Fodinicola acaciae: one gene and its partner. Each later gene encodes a partner of the first gene's protein in a complex. Links are inferred from orthologs where the notes say so. Each region holds a gene or a part of one and is shown in the gene's direction. Other genes may lie near its edges.

Region 1 (8,831 bases):
CACCGGCCACGCCGAGATGCTGAAGCAGAAGTTCAAGGCTGACGCCAAAATGGAGTACGCGGTGGCCGGATCGCCGGGGGAGTTGAAGACCGGCATGGCGTTGACTGGCGGCATTCAGGATGAGTCACTGAAGGGCACGGCGCTGGAGAACCTCAAGCTCGGCGGCGAACTGTCGCTCTTCGAGGTGAACTGGACGCAGAAGACCGGCCGGATTCCGGAGGTCTCGGCGGCGAAACTCGCGCTGAGCGTCTCGTACGACACTCCGCCGAGCGAGCATGTCCTCGCGAACGGCCAGAAGGTCGCGGTGACCTACAAGGGCAGCGCGACCTTCGAGTTCGAGCCGGACTGGGAACAGATCGTGCCGTGGGTGATCGAGCAGATCGGACCGGAGACGCTGTTGGAGGCCGCCGGGCCGTACGCCTTCGTGGCGGCCGGCGCGGCGGTCATGTATTACACGTTCAAGGACATGGACCGGCAGGAGAAACTGGCCGCCACGGTGCGCGCGGCCGCCACCCAGATCGTCAGGTCCGGCAGCGTCTACGCGTCCGTGCTGAGTGGTCGCAAGGTGACTCCGGCCGGCGCACGGGAGACGGAGGCGTTCAACGCGGCGACCGCGGACCTGGAGAAGCTCGCGAAATCCAGGAACATCGACGCGCAGATCTACCAGGGCCTGATGGCCGTGCCGGAGTACGCCTCGCCGTTGCGGGACAGGACCGGCGAAGCCTACGTGACGCGCGCGCTGGGCAGCCTGGAGTCCCAGGTGGACCGGGAGATCGACGCCTGGCACTCCGAGCACTACATACAGACGTTCCTGTCCGGACGCTACGCCAGCGCGGACAAGGCCATGATCAACGCGATCGTCAGCGACGCGCAGGCCAACCCGGACGGCACGATCGGCTGATCACGCCTTGGGGATGTCGAAATAGCCGGTGAGGCCGGCGCCGACGGCGATATCGCCGGTGAGCTGCAGTTTCTTGGTCATGAACAGGGCCGGACCGGAGGCGACGCCGGAGACCAGCCGCAGGAAGTTGGCGCCGTCGACGGTGATCGTCAGCCGCGGCTGCGCGTCGCTGCCGGGGCCGACCGTGCACGCGCCGTTGGCGATGTGCAGCTCATAGCGGTCGAAGTCGCCGCCGGCGCGGCTGATCCGCCAGCGGATGACCGCGTCCATGCCGGCGGTCCTGTCCTTGCGTACGCGCGCGGCCATCTGGGTGAAGATCTCGTCGAGCACGCGCGTACGCAGCTCGCCGTTCATGAGCTGATCCAGATCGCTGCCTGACGCGCTCTTGACGAGCCGCACGAAGTCGCCGTATTCGAGGTGGTCGAAGTCGATCCGCGCTGGGTCGAACGTGGTCATGGCAGATTTCCTTACCGGCAGGTAATCTTACTGGCGGGTAAGTTTACGTCGAGGTAGCTAGAGTCGGCAAGGTGGCTGGCAATGTGACCGGTAAGACCAAGCGGCTGCCGCGCAACGTACGCGAGCAGCAGATGCTCGACGCCGCGGTGCAGATGTTCGCCCGCCGCGGTTATCACGCCGCGTCCATGGACGAGGTCGCCGAGCGCGCCGGCGTCTCCAAGCCGATGGTCTATCTCTACCTCGGCAGCAAGGAGGAGCTGTTCCTGGCCTGCATCCGGCGCGAGGCCGGCCGGCTGTTGGAGGCCTTCGCCGGCCAGGTCGACCCCCACGAGCCGCCCGACCAGCAGCTCTGGCACGCGCTGCGCGCGTTTTTCCTGCTGGTGGCCGACAACCGGGACGCCTGGCGGGTGCTGCACCAGCAGGCTCCGGCATACGGTGAGCCCTTCGCCGGTGAGGTGGCCGCGATGCGTGCCGCGATCGTCGCGTACGCGGCGGACCTGATCGACAAGAACATCAAGGCTCGCGGGCCGGCGCACGCCACCGAGCACGACGTATCCGCGCTGGCGCACGCGCTGGTCGGTGCGGGGGAGTCGCTGGCCGACTGGGCCACCGAGCATCCCGAGGAGGATCCGGCGACGACCGCCAAGCGGCTGATGAACTTCGCCTGGCTCGGCCTGGACAACCTGCTCCGCGGCTCGATCTGGCGGCCCTAGCCTAGCCCAGCCCTGGCCGACCGATTGCGACGTTGTTGCCTGGTTTCGCTGCGAAAGCGGTCAAGAAAGTCACAATCGGGCGCGATCGGCCGGGTCCGATGTCACCTCGCGAGTTGAAACCGCAGGTCACCGGCCACCAGACGACGCCGGGGAGAGGGCGCCGTCGAGGTGCGGCGCGCGGCCGTCTACGGAGAAACGCCAGCCGGCCGCCGACTGTGAGGCGCGGAAGGCGGCGCGGGACGGCAGCGGCAGTGGTTGGCGGAAGCTGACCGCGACCTCGTACGTCTCCGGCAGCCGTGCGTCGAGCGTCGCCAGGCACCGCGCTTTCGTGTACATGCCGTGCGCGATGGCCGTACGGAAGCCAAAAACGCGCGCGCTCGCGGCGGAGAGATGGATCGGGTTGCGGTCGCCGGACACCGCCGCGTAACGACGGCCGATGTCGGCGGGCAGCCGCCAGACCGCCGTTGGGGGCATCTGCGGCGGCTCGGGTTTGTTGCCACCGCCGCCACCGCTCGACGACCGGTGCAGATACGTGCTGCGGCTGGTCACCGCGAGCCCGTCGGCCGTGTACGCCTCGGACACGACGTCAAACTGCGCGCCGCGCGGATGCTCGCCGAGATTTTCCGCAAACACACGCAGTTCCAGCGGATCGCTGGCCAGGATCGGTTGCGCGACCGTGATGACGTTGCGGATGTGCACCAAACCCATGAGCGGAAACGGAAAACTGCGGTCCGACATCAGCCGCATCGCCATCGGAAAGGCCAGCACATGCGGATAGGTCGCCGGCAGCCGGTCGCTCGCCGGAAAACCGCACACGTCCGCATACGCGGAGAGATGGCTCCGCGAAACGAAAAAACCGGGCAGCGAGAGCGTCGTGTCCGGCAGTACACCACCGTTGGGACCCAGGCCGGGCAGGCTACGCATCAGCGCCGACGCATACGTACGCGCCAGGCCTGGTCGCGTGCTGAGCTTCATCAGGCCCCCAGCAGGCTTTGGCCGCAAACCCGGAAAACTCCGCCGGTCACGCCGGCGCTGCCGGGATGTGCCAGCCAACCGATCGTCTCGGCCACGTCGACCGGCTGGCCGCCCTGTGCGAGGCTGTTCAGTCGCCGGCCGACCTCGCGTACGGTCACCGGCATGCTGGCGGTCATCTTCGTCTCGATGAACCCGGGCGCGACCGCGTTGATCGTCGCCGGCAGCTCGGCCAGCCTCGGCGCCAGGTTTTCCGCCAGACCGATGACGCCGGCCTTGGTCGCGCCGTAGTTGGTCTGTCCGGCGTTGCCGGCGATGCCGGCGATCGACGCGAGACCGATGACGCGCGCGCCGGGCCGGAGCACTTTCTCGGCCAGGAAATGCTCGTTGATCCTGGCCTGCGCGACAAGGTTCACATTCAGCACAAGATCCCACTGGGCTTCACTCATCCGCGCGAGGGTTTTGTCGCGGATGACACCGGCGTTGTGTACGACGACGTCGACGCCGTCATGCCGCGTCTTGAAGTGTTCGCCGAGCGTCGCCGGCGCGGCGGCCGAGGTGATGTCCAGCTGCAGGCTCGATCCGTTGACCTGGTTGGCGATCCGCGACAGGTCCTCGCCCTGCGCCGGCACATCCAGGCAGACCACGTGAGCGCCATCGCGGGCGAGGGTTTTCGCAATGGCCGCACCGATTCCGCGGGACGCGCCGGTCACCAGTGCGACCTTTCCGTCCAGTGGCAGCTCCGGCGTCTCCGGCAGCTCGTCGACCGCGCCGACGCGGACGACCTGGCCGGACACGTACGCGGATTTCGCCGACAGGAAAAAGGAAAGCGTCGACTCCAGCGCTTCCTCGGCGCCTGGCGCCACATAGATCAGCTGCGCCGTCGCACCGCGGCCGACCTCTTTTCCCAGTGACCGTACGAATCCTTCCAGCGCGCGCTGCGCCACGGCCTCGTCGATCGAGCCAGCCGACTCCGGCGGCGTACCGATCACAATCACGCGGCCGGATGGCCGGATCGACCGTACGACTGGATGAAAGAAGTCATACAGCTCGCGCAGGCCGGCCGGCGTCGCGATACCGGTGGCATCGAAGACGAGCGCGTACGGCGATGTGCTTTCCGTGACATCGATGCCAAGCGCGCCAAGGATTTTCGCCACCGCCACGCGGCCGTGGCCGCCGACCAGCACCGGTCCGTCCGCGATCGGTTGGCCAGGCGCATACCTGCGCAGGCGGACGGGGCGAGGCAGGCCGAGTCGCTGCGCGATGGCACGGCCCGGCGCCGAGGACACGAACTGTTGGTAGAGATCCGCCATGGGGTTATCCTTACTTGCCAGTAAGTCTACTCGCAAGTATGGTCGCGTTGATGCGATCCCGCCAGTGCCAGGAGTTGTCATGAGCCGCCGTGTGGCGATCGTCGGTGCCAACCGAACCCCTTTCGCGCGATCCAACGGGCCGTACGCGACCGCGACAAACCAGGACATGCTGACCGCCGCGCTCGACGGCCTGATCAGCCGGTTTTCGTTGCAGGGCGAGCTGCTCGGCGAGGTCGCCGCTGGAGCCGTGCTCAAACACAGCCGTGACTTCAATCTCACCCGCGAGGCGGTGCTCGGCAGCAAGCTCGACCCGCGTACGCCGGCGTACGACGTGCAGCAGGCCTGCGCGACCGGACTGGAGACGGTGACCCTGGTCGCCAACAAGATCGCGCTCGGCCAGATCGACGCCGGCATCGCCGGTGGTGTCGACACCGCCAGCGACGCGCCGATCGGCGTCAACGAAGACCTGCGCAAGGTGCTTTTACGCTTCAACCGCGCGAAAACTCCGCTGCAGCGGCTGGCGCTGGTCGGTTCGCTGCGGCCATGGCAGATCGTGCCGGACATTCCCCGCAACGCCGAGCCGCGCACCGGCATGTCGATGGGGGACCACGCCGCATTGACCGCGGCGCAGTGGTCGGTCGGCCGCGAGGAGCAGGACGAGCTTGCCGCGGCCAGCCACCAAAAACTGGCCGCCGCCTACGACGCCGGCTTTTTCGACGACCTGGTCACGCCGTATCTCGGCCTGGCTCGCGACCAGAACCTGCGGCCGGACTCCTCGGTGGAAAAGCTGGCGAAACTCAAGCCGGCCTTCGGCGATCCGGAGACCGGCACGATGACCGCCGGCAACTCCACGCCGCTGACCGACGGTGCCTCTGCGGTTTTGTTGGCCAGCGAGGAATGGGCCGCGCAGCGACGACTTCCGGTGCTCGCGTACGTCGGCGACGTGCAAGCCGCCGCCGTCGACTTCGCGCTCGGTGACGACGGCCTGCTGACCGCGCCGGTCTACGCCGTGCCGCGGCTGCTCGCGCGTGCCGGCCTTTCGTTGCAGGACTTCGACTTCTACGAGATCCACGAGGCCTTCGCCTCGCAGGTGCTGGCGACCCTGAAGGCGTGGGAAGATCCGGTTTTCTGCAAGGAAAAGCTCGGCCTCGACGCGCCGCTCGGCTCGATCGACCGCGCGAAGCTCAATGTCAACGGCTCGTCGCTGGCCGCTGGTCATCCGTTTGCCGCGACCGGTGGCCGGATTGTCGCGACGCTGGCGAAACTGTTGCGGCAGAAGGGTTCCGGCCGCGGCCTGATCTCGATCTGCGCCGCAGGCGGCCAAGGCTTGGTCGCGATCCTGGAGCGCTAAACCTCGGCACGTCGCAGAATGCGCCAACAGATGTACAGGCACACGCCAGCAGCCGGGGTCTGCAGCAGTGTCGACGCGATCCCGAGTGGCGTCAGCGCGCCGGCCAGATAGAGCGGCACGAGTACGGCCGTGGCGAGGGCGCATTTGGCGAGAAAGATCAGCGTGCACAGCTGATAACGGCGCCGCTGAGTACGGTCGCGCCGCCATCTGAGCCGTTCGCCGCGCAGCCCGCCGGCCACCAGCCCGACGAGCGGCCACCGGGCGAGGATGGAGAGCAGGAGCACCGCGGTGAGGCCGGCCTCGGTGACGACGACCTCGAGATAGAAGTCGACCGCGTGCCCGGTGCTGCCGGCGAGCAACGTCGAGACGCCGACGACGACCAACCCGATCGCGGCCGACCAGTAGCTGCGGTCACTCCAGATGCGTACGACCGCGAAGGCCAGCACTGAGCCGACCGCCACCAGCGCCGAGGTGAGCACCTGGCCGCTGACCTGGTACGCGAGCAGGAACACGACCTTCGACGCGACCGCCTCGGCGACCGTACGCCAGCCACCGACGGCCGCGAACAGTGACAGCGACTTCCGCGTGAAGACGTTCACGCCGTGCGCTCCGAGACGTAGTTGTCCTGCCGCATCCGCTCCTCGTACGAGCCGATGGCATCGAGCAGCGACAGCTCACCGCGGTCAGCGCGTACGAGCGCGTCGCGGAGCCGACGTGCGTCCTGCATGGCCAGATTGCCGCCAAAACCCGGTGCGACATGGATGGCGTCGCCGATGACCGTGACCGGATGCGTAGGCCAGGCGGCCATCGGTGGGATCACGCCGATCCGCAACGGGACGGTCAGCTGAGGCCAGGCCTGGTCGACCACGTTCCGCAGCGTCGGATGCAGGCCGGCGGCCAGGTCGCGCGCGTCGACGTTCTGTCCAGTCGTCGGCATGCACCACATCAGGTAGTCCTCGGCATCGGCGAGCGCCGCGGCGGGAACGGCCGGCAGCCAGCGATCGCGGGCGACCAGCGGCGGCTCGAGGAACCGGTGTGGCCCCAGCGCCATCATCATGCCGTCGGCCTGCACGCTTGCCGCGTTGTCCCCGATCAGCTCCAGCAACCCCGTGTGCGCCACGGCGCGAACCGGCGTGGCCCCCATCAGCATCCGCCGGCCCGTGTCGATGACCTGCACGTGCGGCAGAAACTGCCTGCGTACGGCCGAACCGACGCCGTCCGCGCCGACGAGCACGTCGGCCGTCTCGACGCTGCCGTCGGCGAACCAGGCCTGGACGTCGTCGGCACGCAGCTCGTACCGGAGAAACGCCGCCTCGAACCGTACGGCGTCGTCCAGGCCCGTCAGCAGCACCGCGCGCAGCAGCCGCCGGCTGGTCTGCCGCCCAGGCCGAGCCATCACGCTGTCGGCCACCCGCGTGCCGACGACGGCCAGGCCCTCGGACAACAACACGGTCCGGTCGCGCGGAGGCCCCATCGTCGCCTGTGCCATGGCGAAATGCGGCGGCGGCAGGCACTCACGCAGCGCGGTCGTCCCGCGCTCGTCCATGTGCAGGCTCACGCCTTGCGTACGGCCCCGCGCGCCGTCTCGCTCGTACACGACGACCTCGATGCCGGCCGTCCGCAGCCCGTGCGCCAGCGTCAGGCCGCCAAGACCCGCGCCGACGATGATCACTCGCATGCGTACACCTTTCTTCATCAACGATGAAGAAGAGCATACTCCACCATTGATGAAGAAAATTGTGGATACACTCGCGCCGTCATGGCAGAGCACTCGACGCGACGCTCCGGTCGCTGGCGGTCCGGCGAACAGAGCCGGCAGCGGATCCTGGCGGCCGCGCGCGAACACTTCCGCGCGCACGGATACGCCGGCACCACCGTCCGCGCGGTCGCCGCCGAGGCCGGTGTAGATCCGGCGATGGTGTTCTATTTCTTCGGCAACAAGCAGGGCCTGTTCGGCGCGGCGATCGACATGTACGCCGGCCTGCCGCCGGCCATCGACGCCATGTTCGCCGCCGGCCTGGACGGCATCGGCGACCGGCTGGTCCGTACGCTGGTGGAAAACATGGACCAGTCCGACAAGGCGCCGCTGGCTCTGCTCAACGGTCCGGGTCCGCAGCCCGACTATGTCGAGGGGCTGCTGCGCGAATACATCGAGCGAGAGATCACCGGCCGGCTGACCGCGCTGCTGGACGCGCCGGACGCGGCGATGCGCGTCGGCATGGTCAACGTCCAGCTCCTCGGCCTGGCCGTCACGCGTTACGTCATCAAGCTCGAACCGATCGCGTCCGCGACCGTCAACGAGCTGGTCGAGCGCTTCGGCGCGATCGCGCAACGCTGTCTCACCGGCACGTCCTGACGGGCTGGTCCGGCGCCGGCAGCGGTCGTACGGTGTGACGATGGACGGACCAGTCCGGATCGGCAACTTCTCCGGCTATCTCGGCGACCGGTTCACCGCGATCGACGAGGTGATGGCCGGCGATCCGGTCGACGTGCTGATGGGGGACTATCTCGCCGAAGTCACCCTGGCGGCCTTGTCCGGCAGGGAAAGTCGCGGCTATGTCGGCTATTTCGTCAACCAGATCCGGCCACATCTGGCGGCCATCGCCGACCGTGGCATGAAGGTGGTGACCAACGCCGGTGGCTTCGCACCAGCGGCGCTCGCCGAGGCGTTGAGCGGTCACGGCCTGCGCGTGGCGTACGTCGAAGGCGACAACGTGCTCGACCGCCTCGGCGCGTACGCGGATGCCGGTCATCGCTTGGAAAATCTCGACACCGGCGAGCCGCTGGCGGCCTGGGGCCGTCAACCTGTGGCGGCCAACGCATACCTCGGCGGCTGGGGGATTGCCAGGGCATTGCGCGAAGGCGCCGACATCGTCGTGTGTGGTCGGGTCACGGACGCGTCGCTGACCGCTGGACCGGCGGCGTGGTGGCATGGGTGGAGCGAGGACGACTGGGACGCGCTGGCCGGTGCCGTGGTCGCCGGGCACGTGGTCGAGTGCGGCGCGCACGCCACCGGCGGAAACTTCTCTGGATTCACGCGGATTCCGCACCTGCTCGCGCCGGGTTTTCCGATCGCGGAGATCGCCGCTGACGGCACGAGCGTGATCACGAAACACTCGCGCGAC
Region 2 (8,932 bases), on another replicon or contig:
CGCCGATGTCCTCCATGCTGACCGATCGATAACCACGCTGGACGAACAGCTCGGTCGCGGCGGCCAGGATCTGCTCGCGGCGTGTCGACGGCGTGACCGGTGCCGTCGCGTCGACCACCTCGGCAGCCACCGCCGGCACGCGCGTACTCGCGCAGACCGCACCCGCCAGCTGCGCCAACAACCAGACGAACCGGCGTTTTGGCAGGCTGGCGTGGTGGTCGGCGACACTGCCGAGCACGCTCAACGCGGCCGTACACAGCAGCTCGGCGTCGACCGCCGGCAGCTCCGGCCGCGCCAGCGCCAGCTCACCGGCCCACCGCTGGATGAACTTGCGTCCCCGTTGCCGCACCTCGTTGCGCGCGGCCTCGTCCAGATGCCTGGCCTGCCACCGCCAGAGCGCGGCGATCCCCCGCCGTTGTACGGAAAGCTCGGCGAGTGCCAGCACGACCGCGTCCAGCCGCCCGGCCGGCGCACCACCGCCGGCCAGCGCCTCCTCGACCGCCTCGTCCATGGTCTCCTGGCCGGTCAGCAGCACCTGCGCCAACAGGTCCTGTTTACCGGCGAAATGGCGATAGAGCGCGGGGCCGGTGATGCCGGCCGCGGTGGCGATGTCCTCGATGCTGACCGCCTGATAGCCGCGCTGTGCGAACAGGTCGGCGGCCAGCTCGACCAGCTGCCGCCGCCGGTTGGCCGGACGACGGCTCGGCCGCACTGAATCCATTCCGCCTCCCCATCCCGCCGAAGTGAACGACTGTGGAGCTCACCATAGCTGTCCAGATCCCTTGACAGCCACCAGAACTCCGGCGCTATGTTAATCCGCATTAGCGTCATGCAGGGAGAGGCCGAGGTGACTCAGACGTACGGAGCTTCGCATCCGGCGGCCTATCGGTCGCCGTGGCTGGACGACGACCTGCGCGCGGTCGGCGAGTTGGCGCGCACGTTCTTCACCAAGGAGGTGGCGCCGCGCGAGGAGGAGTTCGCCGAACAGGGGTTTCCGGACCGCCAGCTCTGGCGGCGCGCCGGCGAGCTCGGCCTGGCCGGCATGTCGATCCCGGAGGACTACGGCGGCGGTGGCGGCACCTTCGCGCACGAGGCCGTCCTCTACACCGAGCAGATCAAGGCCGGCGCGCCATCGCTGCAACTGGCGGTGCATTCCGGCATCGTGCCGCATTACATCGTCGCGTACGGCACCGAGGAGCAAAAGCGGCGCTGGCTGCCGAAGCTCGCCAGCGGTGAGTACGTCGGCGCGATCGCGATGACCGAGCCGGGCACCGGATCGGACCTGCAGTCGATCACCACGCGCGCCATTCCGGACGGCGACGAATACGTGATCAGCGGCGCCAAAACCTTCATCACCAACGGCCACCTGGCCGACCTGGTGATCATCGCGGCGAAGACCGATCCCGGCGAAGGTGCCAAAGGCGTGTCGCTGATCGTCGCCGAGGTTTCCGACGACACCGAGGGTTTCCAGCGCGGCCGGCTGCTGAGGAAAATCGGCCAGCACAGCCAGGACACCGCCGAGCTGTTCTTCGACGGTTTGCGCGTACCCAGGGAAAACCTGATCGGCACCGAGGAAGGCCAGGGCTTCTTCCAGCTGATGATGCAGCTGCCGCAGGAAAGGCTGATCATCGCGGTCGCCGCCATCGGCGTCATCGAGGCCGCCGTGGAGGCGGCCACCGCGTACACGAAAGAGCGGCAGGCCTTCGGAAAACCGTTGTTCGCCATGCAGAACACGCGATTCGAGCTGGCCGACTGCGCGACCATCGCACGGATCGGCCGCGTTTTCGTGGACGACTGCATCGTCAAGCACCTGCGCGGTGAGCTCGACGTGTCCACCGCGGCGATGGCCAAGTCGTGGCTGTCCGAGCAACAGTGCGAAGTGGTCGACCGGTGCCTACAGTTGTTCGGTGGATACGGCTACATGCTGGAATATCCGATCGCCCGGATGTTCACCGACAGCCGCGTCCAGAAGATCTACGGTGGCGCGAATGAGGTGATGAAGGAGCTCGTCTCCCGTACGCTCTGATTCGCCTTGCCTGGAAGGAAAAGGTCATGCCTGAAGCATTCATCTACGACGCCGTCCGTACGCCTCGGGGACGCGGCAAGAAAACCGGCTCGCTGCACGGCGTCAAGCCGATCTCGCTGGTCGTCGGCCTGATCGACGAGCTGCGCCGGCGCCATCCGGATCTGGACCCGGCGGCGATCGACGACATCATCCTCGGCGTCGTCTCGCCGATCGGCGACCAGGGCTCGGACATCGCCAAGATCTCCGCGATCGCCGCCGGCCTGCCGGACACCGTCGCCGGCGTACAGCTCAACCGGTTCTGCGCGTCCGGCCTGGAGGCGGTCAACTCGGCGGCACAGAAGGTACGCGCCGGCTGGGACAAGCTGATTCTCGCCGGCGGTGTCGAGTCGATGTCGCGCGTGCCGATGGGCTCGGACGGCGGCGCGTGGGCGATGGACCCGGAGACCAACTACAACACTTCCTTTGTGCCGCAAGGCATCGGCGCCGACCTGATCGCCACGCTGAAGGGTTTCAGCCGCGAGGACGTGGACAACTTCGCGTTGCGGTCACAGCAGCGCGCCGCCGCCGCCTGGTCCGGCGGCTATTTCGCGAAGTCGGTCGTGCCGGTGAAGGACCGCAACGGCATCGTGTTGCTCGACCACGACGAGCACATGCGGCCGGACTCGACGCTGGAAGGTCTCGGCAAGCTGCCGGCCTCCTTCGAGGCGATCGGTGACTTCGGCGGTTTCGACGCGGTGGCACTGCAGAAATACCACTGGGTCGAGAAGATCAACCACGTACACTCGGCCGGCAACTCCTCCGGCATCGTCGACGGTGCCGCGCTGGTCATGGTCGGCAGCGAGCAGATCGGCAAGGACTTCGGCCTCACGCCGCGCGCTCGCGTCGTCGCGACCGCGGTCTCCGGCGCCGACCCGACCATCATGCTCACCGGACCGACGCCGGCGACCGAAAAGGTGCTGGCCACCGCCGGACTCTCGCCGGAGGACATCGATCTGTTCGAGCTCAACGAGGCTTTCGCTTCGGTGGTGCTGAAATACGTCGACGACTTCAAGATCCCGGACGAGAAGATCAACGTCAACGGCGGCGCCATCGCGATGGGTCATCCGCTCGGCGCCACCGGCGCGATGATCACCGGCACCATGGTCGACGAGCTGGAGCGCCGCGAGGCGCGCTATGCGCTGGTGACCCTGTGCATCGGCGGCGGCATGGGTGAAGCGACCATCATCGAGCGCGTCTGAAGCCGGAGAGAAACCTTGACCACTGAAGTGAACATGATCCGCTGGGACCAGGACGCCGACGGCATCGTCACGCTGACGATGGACGACCCGGACGCCTCGGCCAACACGATGAACGAGCTGTTCGGCACCTCCTTCGCGGCCACCGTCGAGCGGCTGGAGCGCGAGAAGGACACGATCACCGGCGTGATCGTGACGTCTGCCAAGAAAACCTTCTTCGCCGGCGGCAACCTGCAGATGCTGATGGCCGTCAAGCCGGAGGACGCGCGGGAGTTCACCGACCGCGTCGAGGAGATGAAAAGCTATTTCCGCCGGCTGGAAACGCTCGGAAAACCGGTCGTGGCGGCCATCAACGGTGCCGCTCTGGGCGGTGGGTACGAGATCGCGCTGGCATGTCACCACCGCGTCCTGCTGGACGTCAAAGGCACCGAGGTCGGCCTGCCTGAGGTGACGCTCGGCCTGCTGCCCGGCGGCGGCGGCATCACCCGTACGGTCCGGCTGCTCGGCATCCAGAACGCGCTGCTGAACGTACTTCTGCAGGGACAGCGGCACAAACCGGCGAAGGCGCTGGAGCTCGGCCTGATCGACGAGGTGGTGTCGACGCCGGAAGAGCTGATCGCACAGGCGAAAGCCTGGACCAAGGCCAACCCCGAGGCCACCCAGCCGTGGGACGTGAAGGGTTACAAGATCCCCGGCGGCACGCCGTCCAGTCCGGCGTTCGCGGCCAACCTGCCGGCGTTTCCGTCCAACCTCAAAAAGCAGCTCAAAGGCGCGCCGATGCCGGCGCCGCGCAACATCATGGCGGCCGCCGTCGAGGGCGCGCAGGTCGACATCGACACGGCGACCAGGATCGAGACGCGCTATCTGTTCGACGTGGCCTCCGGCCAGGTGTCGACCAACATGATCAAGGCGTTTTTCTTCGACCTGCAGACCATCAACAAGGGTGGCAGCCGGCCGGACGGGTATGAGAAATGGTCGGCGAAGAAGGTGCTCATCCTCGGCGCCGGCATGATGGGCGCCGGCATCGCCTACTCCGCGGCCCGCTCCGGCATCGAGGTCGTGCTCAAGGACGTTTCACTTGAGGCCGCGCAAAAAGGCAAGGCGTACTCGGAGAAGATCCTCGGCAAGCAGGTCAGCCGGGGCAAGCTGACGCAGGACAAGGCCGACGAGGTGTTGGCCCGGATCACGCCGACCGACCAGGCCGCCGACGGAGCCGGTGCCGACCTGGTCATCGAGGCGGTTTTCGAGAGCGCGGAGCTGAAGAAGAAGGTCTTCGGCGAGATCGAGGACGTAGTCGCGCCGGACGCGCTGCTCGGCTCCAACACCTCGACGCTGCCGATCACCGGCCTGGCCGGCGGCGTCAAGCGCCAGCAGGACTTCATCGGCATCCACTTCTTCTCACCGGTCGACAAGATGCCGCTGGTGGAGATCATCGCCGGCGAGAAGACCGGCGACGCGGCGATCGCCAAGGCCGTCGACTTCACCTTGCAGATCAAGAAAACCCCGATCGTGGTCAACGACAGCCGTGGCTTCTTCACCAGCCGGGTGATCGGTACGTTCATCAACGAGGCGGTCGCCATGGTCGGCGAGGGCGTCGCGCCGTCGTCGATCGAGCAGGCCACCACGCAGGCCGGCTATCCGGTCGGCGCGCTCGCGCTGATGGACGAGCTGACCTTCACGCTGCCACGGAAAATTCGCGAGGAGACCAAGGCAGCGGTGGAGGCGGCCGGCGGCACCTGGCAGCCGCATCCGGCCGAGGTCGTGCTGGACCGGATGATCGACGAGTTCGGCCGTAAGGGCCGCTCCACCGGCGCCGGCTTCTACGACTACGTCGACGGCAAGAAAGCGGGTCTGTGGCCCGGCCTGAAGGACGCGTTCGCCTCTGGTACGGCCGAGATCCCATTCGCCGACATGCAGGAGCGGATGCTTTTCGCAGAGGCGCTGGAAACCGTCAAGTGCTTCGACGAAGGCGTCCTGCGGTCGATCCCGGATGCCAACATCGGCTCCATCCTCGGCATCGGCTTTCCGCCGTGGACCGGTGGCGTCATCCAGTACATCAACCAGTACGCCGGCGGCACGACCGGTTTCGTGGCGCGCGCCAAGGAGCTCGCGGACCGCTACGGCGACCGGTTCACCCCGCCGCGGTCGCTGATCGAGAAAGCCGAGCGCGGCGAGTCGTACGAATAACCCGACAAGGAGACGAAAACGGTGCTGGAAGACGAGAAGCTGGTCGCGCTGGAGGTCGAGGTCGCCGACCACATCGCCACCGTGACGCTGGTCGGACCGGGTAAAGGCAACGCGATGGGTCCGGACTTCTGGCGCGAGCTGCCGATCGTCTTCCGTGCCATCGACGCCGAGGAGGACGTACGCGCTGTCGTCCTCACCGGCTCCGGGAAAAACTTCTCGTACGGCCTGGATCTGCCGGCGATGGCACCCAACTTCGCGCCGCTGCTCGCCGACGGCGCGCTGGCCAAGGCGCGGACAGAGTTTCTCCGGCATCTGCGCGGATTGCAGGACTCGGTCAACGCGGTCGCCGAGTGCCGCAAGCCGATCGTGTCGGCGATCGCCGGCTGGTGCATCGGCGGCGGTGTGGATGTCGTCGCGGCCACCGACATCCGACTGTCCACAGTGGACGCGAAGTTCAGCGTACGCGAGGTGAAGGTGGCGATCGTCGCCGATCTGGGCAGCCTGCAGCGGCTCACCGGCATCATCGGCGACGGCCACCTGCGCGAGCTGGCCCTGACCGGCAAGGACATCGACGGCGCGTACGCGGAGAAGATCGGCCTGGTCAACCACACCTACGCCGACCAGGAGTCGCTGCTGACCGCCGCGCGCGAGCTGGCCGCCGAGCTCGCCACCAATCCGCCGCTGGTCGTCCAGGGCATCAAGGACGTGCTCGACGCCAGCCGCGGTCCGCAGGTCACCGCCGGTCTGCGCTATGTCGGCGCCTGGAACGCCGCCTTCCTGCCGAGCCGCGACCTGCAGGAAGCCGTGCAGTCCTTCGTCGAGCGCCGCTCCCCCGACTTCCGCGGCGAATAGCCGCATGGCCACCATGCGTGCGCCTGACGCACGCATGGTGGCCATGCGAACATCTCGACCGCGTGGTGCGCGTACGACGGTGAACGACCTCGATGGTGGACAGATAGCGGGAGCCGGTTAGAGTTAGCCCCACTCGTGCTTCGGAAGGAGGTTGGACGTGCGCATTCCAAACACTTGGGTCACTGCAAGCTGGCAAGAGGGCCGTGCGAGCTGGCGTCAGTCGTCGCCGTCCGCTCCGACCGGGCCCGGCCGGTGATCCGGCAAGACGCCACCAGCTCCAGCACGACGACCGTGGAAGTCCGCGGCACGTCGCGCTCTGTGGCGTTCTTCGATCCACTGGCCAGCTTTGTCGCGCTTCGTGAGGCGTATGGCGACAACGAGGTCTATCTGCTGGAGTCGCTGTCCGGTCCGGAGACCGACCGGCGCAGCTCGATGATCGGCATCGGCCGCATCCTCACGCTCACCGTGACCGTCGACCAGGTGACGCTCGACGGCGCTCCGGCGCTGGTCGAGAAGGTCAACCGGGCCTGGGACGGCATCCTGGTCGACGGCCGGCTCAAGACCCGCAAGCACCTGTGGGATCTGCTCCGCGCCGTGCAGGGCGTTTTCGACGTGTCGGCGCTGACGCCGGAGCAGCACGCCGGCTTCGGCCTGTTCGGCTACTACGGCTACGACACGACCTGGGCCGTGGAAGACCTGCCGATGCTGATCGAGCACACCGGCGACACACCGGACATCGTGCTCGCCATCTACCAGGGTTATCTGCTGCTCGACCTGGCCAAACGCCGCGCCCGCATCGACACGTACGCGGGTGACTGGTCACCGCTGGACATCGACGGCGTGCTGGACAAGCTGACCGGCATCCCGCTCGACGACGGCACGCCGCGCGTACCGAAGCCGGACAAGGTCGAGCAGCCAACCACGCGCGAGCACTACGTCAAAGGTGTCGAGACCAGCCTGGAACACATCCGCGCCGGCGACATCTACCAGCTCCAGCTCGGCCACGAGCTGCGGGTGACGACCGCGGCCGATCCGCTGGCGGTCTATCGGCGGCTGCGCGCGCGCAACCCCTCGCCGTACATGTATTTCGTCCCCAACGGTCCGCAGACCCTGGTCGGCGCGAGTCCGGAGCTGTTCGTACGGATCGAGGACGACCTGATCACGATGCGACCGATCGCCGGCACCGTACGCCGCGGCCGCGACCTCGCCGAGGACGAGATGCTCGCCGCGCAGATGCTGCGCGACGAGAAGGAGGTCGCCGAGCACATCATGCTGGTCGACCTGTGCCGCAACGACATCGGCCGGGTCTGCCGGACCAACACCCTCGAGGTGCCGGCGCTGCTCACGGTCGAGGCGTACTCGCACGTCAGCCACCTGGTCTCGACGGTGACCGGCCGGCAGACCGCCACCGCCGACGTGTGGGACGTGATCGCCGCGACCTTCCCGGCCGGCACGATGACCGGAGCGCCGAAGGTGCGCGCGATGGAGATCATCGAGTCGCTGGAGACGACCCGCCGCGGCCAGTACGCCGGTGCCATCGGCCAGGTCAGCTTCGACGGCTCGGTCAACCTGGCGCTCAACATCCGCTCCACGCTCTACGACAGCGGCGTCTACCACATGCGCGCGTCGGCCGGCGTGGTCGCCGACTCGCGGCCGGACCGCGAATGGGCCGAGACCTGGCAGAAACTCGGCGCGCCGTACTGGGCCATCACCGGTGAGGAGGCCGCCGATGCGGGCGTTCGTGATTGACGCGTACGACAGTTTCGTCTACGTCGTCGCGCAGTATCTGCGGCTGCTGGACGTCGACGTGCAGGTGCACCGTAACGACAAGATCGACTTCCACGACGTGGTGGCGGCCAAGCCTGACCTGGTGATGCTCGGCCCCGGTCCCGGCCATCCGGCCGACGCCGGCTATGTCGAGATCGTCCGCGAGGTCTCCAAGGACATCCCGACCATGGGGGTTTGCCTGGGACAGCAGGCGATCGGCCTCGCGTTCGGGGCGCGGGTGACCCGCGCGTCGCACCTCATGCACGGCAAGACCAGCGTCATCGAGCACGACGGCAAGGGCTGTTTTCGTGAGTACGACGAGCCTTTCAGCGCGACGCGCTATCACTCGCTGATCGTCGAGGACGTGACCGGCGACCTGGAGATCACCGCGCGGTCCAAGGACGACGCGTACGTGATGGGCCTGCGGCACCGCGAGTGGCCGGTCGAGTCGGTGCAGTTTCACCCGGAGAGCATCAGCACGGAGGAGGGTCTGCGGGTTTTCCGCGGGTTCCTCGACACGTACGTCGGCGTCTCGGTTTCCTAGGGTCTGTTTCGAAGTCCCACGTGGACGATAGCCGACCGTACCTAACCCTCGTGGGCAGTACACCTAGGGTTGGCCGGCCACCGCGGTGGCCGGCCGCTTCGGCCGCGCGACGGCGGCGACGATCCAGCCGGTGAGGATCGCGACCGCGCTGATGAGAACGGCGTACGCGACGTTGATCGACGTCGTGAACAGGACGCTCTGCGAAAAGGAGTCCCGGACGACCGCGGCCGTGAAGCCGGCTGGGACAACGCCGAGGACGGCCGTGACCATCCGCAGCGCGGTCACCACCACACCGGTGAGCGCGCCGGCACGCACCTCCTG

What was found.
Region 2: the proteins of GNX95_RS02945 (region 1) and GNX95_RS29335 are in contact, whole or in part, in a solved structure (PDB 8BNU), measured with the Escherichia coli proteins. The link is inferred for Fodinicola acaciae from one-to-one orthologs.

What each region holds. Positions count from the first base shown.
Region 1 is NZ_WOTN01000001.1:636,185-645,015, forward strand. Bases 3,742-6,570 are described here. They hold GNX95_RS02945 (acetyl-CoA C-acetyltransferase), read left to right. Parts: upstream 3,742-4,434; coding sequence 4,435-5,706; downstream 5,707-6,570. Other genes in these bases: GNX95_RS02940 (3-oxoacyl-ACP reductase), read right to left, coding at 3,742-4,355; GNX95_RS02950 (DUF3159 domain-containing protein), read right to left, coding at 5,703-6,305; GNX95_RS02955 (FAD-dependent oxidoreductase), read right to left, coding at 6,302-6,570. Also shown: GNX95_RS02920 (hypothetical protein), read left to right, coding at 1-901; GNX95_RS02925 (SCP2 sterol-binding domain-containing protein), read right to left, coding at 902-1,357; GNX95_RS02930 (TetR/AcrR family transcriptional regulator), read left to right, coding at 1,429-2,070; GNX95_RS02935 (MaoC/PaaZ C-terminal domain-containing protein), read right to left, coding at 2,197-3,045; more of GNX95_RS02940, read right to left, coding at 3,045-3,741; more of GNX95_RS02955, read right to left, coding at 6,571-7,384; GNX95_RS02960 (TetR/AcrR family transcriptional regulator), read left to right, coding at 7,466-8,062; GNX95_RS02965 (acyclic terpene utilization AtuA family protein), read left to right, coding at 8,103-8,831.
Region 2 is NZ_WOTN01000003.1:643,121-652,052, forward strand. The notes cover bases 2,943-5,872. They hold GNX95_RS29335 (3-hydroxyacyl-CoA dehydrogenase NAD-binding domain-containing protein), read left to right. Parts: upstream 2,943-3,297; coding sequence 3,298-5,448; downstream 5,449-5,872. Other genes in these bases: GNX95_RS29330 (acetyl-CoA C-acetyltransferase), read left to right, coding at 2,943-3,264; GNX95_RS29340 (crotonase/enoyl-CoA hydratase family protein), read left to right, coding at 5,470-5,872. In the rest of the region: GNX95_RS29320 (TetR/AcrR family transcriptional regulator), read right to left, coding at 1-721; GNX95_RS29325 (acyl-CoA dehydrogenase family protein), read left to right, coding at 830-2,026; more of GNX95_RS29330, read left to right, coding at 2,053-2,942; more of GNX95_RS29340, read left to right, coding at 5,873-6,300; GNX95_RS29345 (anthranilate synthase component I family protein), read left to right, coding at 6,553-8,049; GNX95_RS29350 (anthranilate synthase component II), read left to right, coding at 8,030-8,611; GNX95_RS29355 (hypothetical protein), read right to left, coding at 8,675-8,932. UniProt on the Escherichia coli protein: Catalyzes the formation of a hydroxyacyl-CoA by addition of water on enoyl-CoA. Also exhibits 3-hydroxyacyl-CoA epimerase and 3-hydroxyacyl-CoA dehydrogenase activities.